2 linked regions of the Alkaliphilus metalliredigens QYMF genome follow. The protein of the gene in region 1 interacts with the protein of each later gene in a pairwise test. Links are inferred from orthologs where the notes say so. Each region holds a gene or a part of one and is shown in the gene's direction. Other genes may lie near its edges. The genes, in order: def and AMET_RS15750.

Region 1 (3,180 bases):
AGCTGATGACTTTAAACAAGCGTGCCACACAAGGTGAATTACCGCCTGTTGAAATTGTTGATATGAGAGAGGAATTAGATGAAGGTAATAAAAGTATACTAAGTAAGAGGCTGCATACAGCAATAGAGGAAAATTTAGAAAAGAGAAAACAGACGATATTATTTTTAAACCGAAGAGGATACTCAACCTTTATTTCTTGTCGACAGTGTGGGTATGTTGTTAAGTGTAAGCATTGTGATATCTCAATGACCTATCATATGGCTAGTGGGAATTTACAATGTCACTACTGTGGAGAATCTCTGGAACCCCCACGAATTTGTCCGGAGTGTAGCAGTTCCTATATTAAATATTTTGGAACAGGAACTCAGAAGATGGAGAAGATCGTACAACAGCAATTTTCCAAGGCCAATGTAGAGCGGATGGATTTGGACACAACCAGTCGGAAGGGTTCCCATGGCAGAATATTAGAACGATTTAAAAAGGGCGAAATTGATATTTTAATTGGAACTCAAATGATTGCCAAGGGATTAGACTTTCCAAATGTCACATTAGTGGGGATTGTCTCTGCGGATATGATGTTAAATTTTCCGGATTTTCGTGCCTCGGAAAAGACATTTCAATTGATTACCCAGGTTGCTGGAAGAGCGGGGCGAGGATTAGATCCTGGAGTTGTTATTTTACAAACATATGATCCAGATCACTATAGTATTTTAGCCGCTTCTAAGCATGACTATCGGACATTCTATGAGGATGAATTGATGATTAGAAAGGCCTTTGGTTATCCTCCTTTTAATAAGCTAATCAATCTTAATTTTAGTGGGGTCAGTGAAATGCAAGTAATTACTGTAACGAAAAAAATTGTAGATGGGATCAAATATATCTTAAATAAAAAGGGTTTTATAGATTTAGATGAGGTCATATTAGGACCTAACCCCTCTGTGATCGGTAAGATAAATCGAAAATATAGATATCAGGTCATATTAAAGGATCAAGGAGTTCCTTTTATATTATTAAAAAAAGTGGTAAAATATCTTTTAATTGATCAGCGTCAACGATTTATTCCTGACACGATCCATTCAAGTATTGATATTAATCCGTATTCAATGCTTTAATTAAAGACATAACAAGGAGGAAGGTTTATGGCAATTAGATTGATTAGAACAGATGATGACCCGGTATTGAGGAAAAAATCCAGGGTTGTTGACAAGATAGATAGTCGCATTCATACATTATTAGATGATATGATAGAAACCATGTACGAAGCAGATGGGGTGGGTTTAGCAGCACCTCAGGTGGGAATTCTAAAACAAGTGATTGTGATTGATGTGGGAGAGGGCGTCATTGAACTGATTAACCCTGAAATAATAAAGGAAACAGGGAGCCAATGTGATGTGGAAGGATGCCTAAGTCTACCAGGGCATTCAGGAGAAGTAGAAAGACCTGCAATAGTCAAGGTAAGAGGACTCAATCGGCAGGGTAAAATGGTTGAAATTCAAGGAACTGAACTACTAGCAAGGGCATTGTGTCACGAAATTGATCATTTGAATGGAATATTATTCACAGATAAGATAATAAAAGAATAGAGGTGAACCAATGAGAGTTATTTATATGGGTACCCCTGAATTTGCTGTAGCACCCTTACATTCATTAATTGGAAACCAATATGATGTTGTAGCAGTCTTCACCCAGCCAGATCGACCAAAGGGAAGAGGGAAAAAGCTGCAATCGACACCTGTAAAAGAGCTGGCATTGGCCCATGGTTTAATGCTTTACCAACCAATCAAGCTGAGAGAATCATCCGTTGTGGAAATAATAAAATCACTGGAGCCGGATGTGATCGTTGTTGTGGCTTATGGACAGATTTTATCTAAAGAAATTTTAGAGATTCCTACCTATGGATGTATTAATGTACATGCTTCACTACTGCCTAAGTATCGAGGTGCTGCGCCAATTCATCGAGCGATCATAGATGGGGAAAAGAAAACTGGTGTGACTACAATGTATATGGATGTTGGATTAGATACAGGTGATATGTTGTTAAAAAAAGAGGTTTTAATTGGAGCGGATGAAACCGCAGGTGAACTCCGTGATCGTCTAATGGCATTGGGAGCCGATACATTAATCAAAACATTAAACCAAGTACAGCGAGGAACCCTAGTAGGAGAAAAACAAAATGATCTGGAGTCTAGCTATGCTGCAATGCTGGATAAGGGTTTAGGACAAATCAACTGGAACCAATCAGCAGAAGCAATCAGAAATCTGATTCGAGGAACGATTCCGTGGCCTATGGCTTATACCACATATTTGGGTAACCGAGTAAAAATATGGAAGAGTCGAATTGAAGAATCTGAAGTTTCTGGGAAACCAGGTGAAATTCTTAAGGTAGAAAAATCCGGTATATTTGTCAAGACAGGACAGGGAACCTTAGTGATTGAAAGAATACAGTTTAGTGGTAAAAAGCCATTAGACGTGAGAGAATATCTAGCAGGTAATACAATTGAAAAGGGTGTCCTGTTAGGAGAAGAAGATGGAAATTAAAAAGACAATAAGTAAAAATGGTATCTATAAAAAGTTTCTATTGATCTTATCAATTATGTTGTCTTTTATTATACTTTCAATCTTAGGAATTTGGCTATTGCCAGCTGGTAGTCAGGTGTTTATCTATCAAATGGTATTAGGGATTGCTATTCTCACATTACTTTTAATTAGTGGGTTACTCATCACAACAATTTTTGCAGTTGTACAGCTGTGGCAGGACAAGGAAATTCCATCTTTTTTAAGGAAGCTTTTACAATTGGCTATGGGTGTTCTATATCCTTTTATGATTTATATCGGAAAGTGCTTAAAATTCAATAAAGACACTGTTAGAAGAGTCTATACAGATTTAAATAATAAATTGATTTTAAGCATGGAATACAAAATAAGAGGAGAAGAGATATTAATTCTAACGCCCCATTGTATTCAAAAATCCTTTTGTCCTCATAAAATTACCAATGATATTAATAATTGCAAACGTTGTGGGAAATGTAATGTAGAGGGGATTTTAGAACTGAAGGAGAAATACGGTGTGCAATTTAGCATTGTGACAGGTGGGACTTTAGCCCGCAAGAGAATTAGTGACATGAGGCCCAAAGCAATTATAGCCATCGCCTGTGAGCGAGATTTGGTCAGTGGGTTAAT
Region 2 (3,184 bases), 450 kb from region 1 along the record:
CGGATCAAATTAATGTGGGACAGACCCTACAAATCAAAGGACAAGCACCTGCTAGTTCCATCCCATCAAATACAACGGTTTCAAGAGGTGCCGACAGAGAAGATGACATGTATTGGTTGAGCCGAATTATCCATGCAGAGGCCCAAGGTGAATCTTATCAAGGTAAGGTAGCAGTTGGAAATGTCATCATGAATCGCGTTGGAGATGGCAACTTCCCTAATTCAATTTATGGTGTTGTTTTTGATCGTCAACATGGCTATACGCAATTCTCCCCTGTACTTGATGGGAGTATTCATAATAAACCACATCAAGACAGTGTAAGGGCCGCCCGAGAAGTACTGGACGGTGCTCGTCCAGTTGGAGATGCGCTATACTTCTTAAATCCAAGAAAAGCAACAAACTTCTGGATTGTACAAAATAGAAAACATATGATGACCATTGGACTACATGATTTTTATCATTAAGAATAAACTTTGAAAAAAAGAGAAACCGTAACTGGTTTCTTTTTTTTGCCATAATAGATCTTTGGAAGTATGAGATGTTCACATGATTTTACAATATTTCAGCTTGCTGGAAGGAGTTGGCTTGACATGGCAAAATGTCTATGATACACTATGTACAATCAAATAAAGGAAATAAGACAATAAAATAAAGATTAATAAGTAGAGGTGCATTGAAGAAAAGTACGCAGTAGGTGTTAAGAGGAAGAGGACTCAATACTACTGGGGAAAGGCTGACGTGCCGAAGTCGTTGAAAGAACTCTAGATTAACGGCTGGGGGGACTGGTGAAAAACTGGCTCACTGTCATAGATTGTATCTATGGAGTGCTATTTGTTGATGGATAATATAAAGAGCATAAAAAGGATAGGATATAGTGGTTACTAGGTACTATGCTTCCTCTATATGATAGTTATTAATATTACCATAACAACTCCTAAGAACAATGATCTTAGGGGTTTTTTTGTGTATATTGAAGGCTGTGATATTTCATTATTTTCCTATTTTCTTTATATGATTGTTTCATTAGGGTATGACATAAAACATATGCCCTGAATAGTATAGAAGTATATATCTTATTGACTGTATTCATGGTAAATAAGTATTAATAACTTCAGGGTAAATAAGTAATAATAACTGTAGAAGTATGGACTCGAAAGGAGAATGAAAATGAAGTTAAATATTGGTGTAGTAGGTGCAACAGGAGCAGTAGGTAGAAAAATGCTTGAAATCTTAGAGGAACGACAAATTCCTGTAGGTAAGCTGAGGGCATTTGCATCAGCCAGATCTGCCGGAGAAAAGATTCTTTTTAAGGATCAAGAGATCACAGTAGAGCTTCTAACTGAAGAAGTGATGAAAGAATCCTATGATTATCTGTTGTTTTCAGCTGGAGGAGATGTTTCTGAAAAATTTGCTCCAATCGCTGCAGAGGCAGGTAATGTAGTGATAGATAACTCATCCCAATGGCGAATGACCAAAGGTGTTCCTTTGATTGTGCCAGAAGTAAATGCACATGTATTGAAGGGATATCGGGGAATTATTGCGAATCCAAATTGTTCCACCATTCAGATGATTGTTGCATTAGCACCTTTACATCGCAGGTACCGCATGAAGAGAATCGTTGTCTCTACATATCAAGCGGTATCAGGAAGTGGTCAAAAAGCCATAGAGGAATTAACACAACAAATGGCCGATGGAAATCATCCCAACGAAGTATATACAAGAAAAATTGCAAGAAATTGTATTCCTCACATAGATGTTTTCAATGAGAATGGATTTACCAAGGAAGAACTAAAAATGGTTTATGAAACTCAAAAAATACTAGAGGATAAAACCATTGAAGTAAATGCAACCACAGTTAGAATTCCAGTCTTTTATGGGCATAGCGAGTCTCTATACATGGAATTTGACGAAACACCTAGTGTAGAAGAGGTTAAAGAAATTTTAAGTAAAGCACCGGGCGTTGTGGTGGTAGATAATCCAAGTGAAAACCAATACCCAACACCACTAGAGGCAGAAAACACTGATGATACCTATGTAGGCAGAATACGGATGGATTTATTTAATCCAAAGGCTTTATCCATGTGGGTTGTGGCAGATAACTTAAGAAAAGGTGCAGCTACCAATGCAGTGCAAGTGATTGAAGCAATGGAAGGCTTAAAATAAAAGGAGGAATTTCATATGTTTAATGGTACAGGTGTTGCAATCGTCACGCCATTTAAAAATGGTGAAGTTGATATTGATGCACTTCGAAAATTGATAGATTTTCATTTAGAGAATCATACTCAGGCATTGATCGTATTAGGAACAACAGGAGAAGCATCAACCCAAAGTATAGAAGAAAGAAAGCTTGTGATCAAAACAGCAGTTGCCAATGCAAAGGGGAAAATACCAATTATTATCGGTACGGGGTCCAATAACACAGCAACTGCAGTAAAATATACTGAGCAGGCAGAGGAATTAGGGGCCGATGGCATTTTATTAACCACACCATACTATAATAAATGTACACAAAAAGGCTTGATTGCTCACTTGACAACTGTGGCAAATGCAACAACATTACCAGTGATTTTATATAATGTGCCTTCTAGAACTGGGGTCAACATTCCTGCCGAGGTTGTGGCAAAAATGGCTGAGTTAGATAATGTTGTGGGAATGAAGGAAGCCAGTGGTGATATGGGGCAAATATTAGATATCAAACGCTTAACACCACCGGGCTTTAAAATTTATTCCGGTAATGATGACCAGGTGATTCCGATTTATGCTTGTGGAGGTCATGGGGTAATTTCTGTAGCAGGAAACATCATGCCAAGGGTAATGCAATCTATATGTGCGGCCTTTATGGAAGGAAAAGTTGAAGAGGCTATTTCCTTACAATTAAAATATAAAAAATGCATTGACTTGCTCTTCTCTGAAGTCAATCCAATTCCTGTGAAAGCAGCACTGAATGAGATGGGATATATTGAAGATGAATTACGTCTGCCCCTTACTTCAATGGAAGCGGTCAATCGTGAGAAGCTAGTTGAAGAAATGAAAAAGCTTCAAATCATCTAGAGAGGAGGTTGAATATGAAATTACTGATTTGGGGACTGAGTGGTACCATGGGAAATCTAATTAGTGTTGCAGCACAGAAGGATTCCCATTGGTCAAATATAGCAGGGGTGGATGCTAAAAATCCCACAAGCAA

What was found.
Region 2: the proteins of def (region 1) and AMET_RS15750 interact in binary tests that used the Escherichia coli proteins (3 or more experiments, as listed by UniProt). The link is inferred for Alkaliphilus metalliredigens QYMF from one-to-one orthologs.

Annotation. Positions count from the first base shown.
Region 1 is NC_009633.1:2,800,699-2,803,878, reverse strand. The notes cover bases 22-2,861. They hold def (peptide deformylase), read left to right. Parts: upstream 22-1,139; coding sequence 1,140-1,583; downstream 1,584-2,861. Other genes in these bases: AMET_RS13750 (DUF116 domain-containing protein), read left to right, coding at 2,528-2,861; fmt (methionyl-tRNA formyltransferase), read left to right, coding at 1,594-2,538; priA (primosomal protein N'), read left to right, coding at 22-1,112. Also shown: more of priA, read left to right, coding at 1-21; more of AMET_RS13750, read left to right, coding at 2,862-3,180. UniProt on the Escherichia coli protein: Removes the formyl group from the N-terminal Met of newly synthesized proteins. Requires at least a dipeptide for an efficient rate of reaction. N-terminal L-methionine is a prerequisite for activity but the enzyme has broad specificity at other positions.
Region 2 is NC_009633.1:3,246,405-3,249,588, reverse strand. What follows is about bases 322-3,165. They hold AMET_RS15750 (aspartate-semialdehyde dehydrogenase), read left to right. Parts: upstream 322-1,167; coding sequence 1,168-2,163; downstream 2,164-3,165. Other genes in these bases: dapB (4-hydroxy-tetrahydrodipicolinate reductase), read left to right, coding at 3,066-3,165; dapA (4-hydroxy-tetrahydrodipicolinate synthase), read left to right, coding at 2,179-3,051; AMET_RS24430 (cell wall hydrolase), read left to right, coding at 322-464. Also shown: more of AMET_RS24430, read left to right, coding at 1-321; more of dapB, read left to right, coding at 3,166-3,184.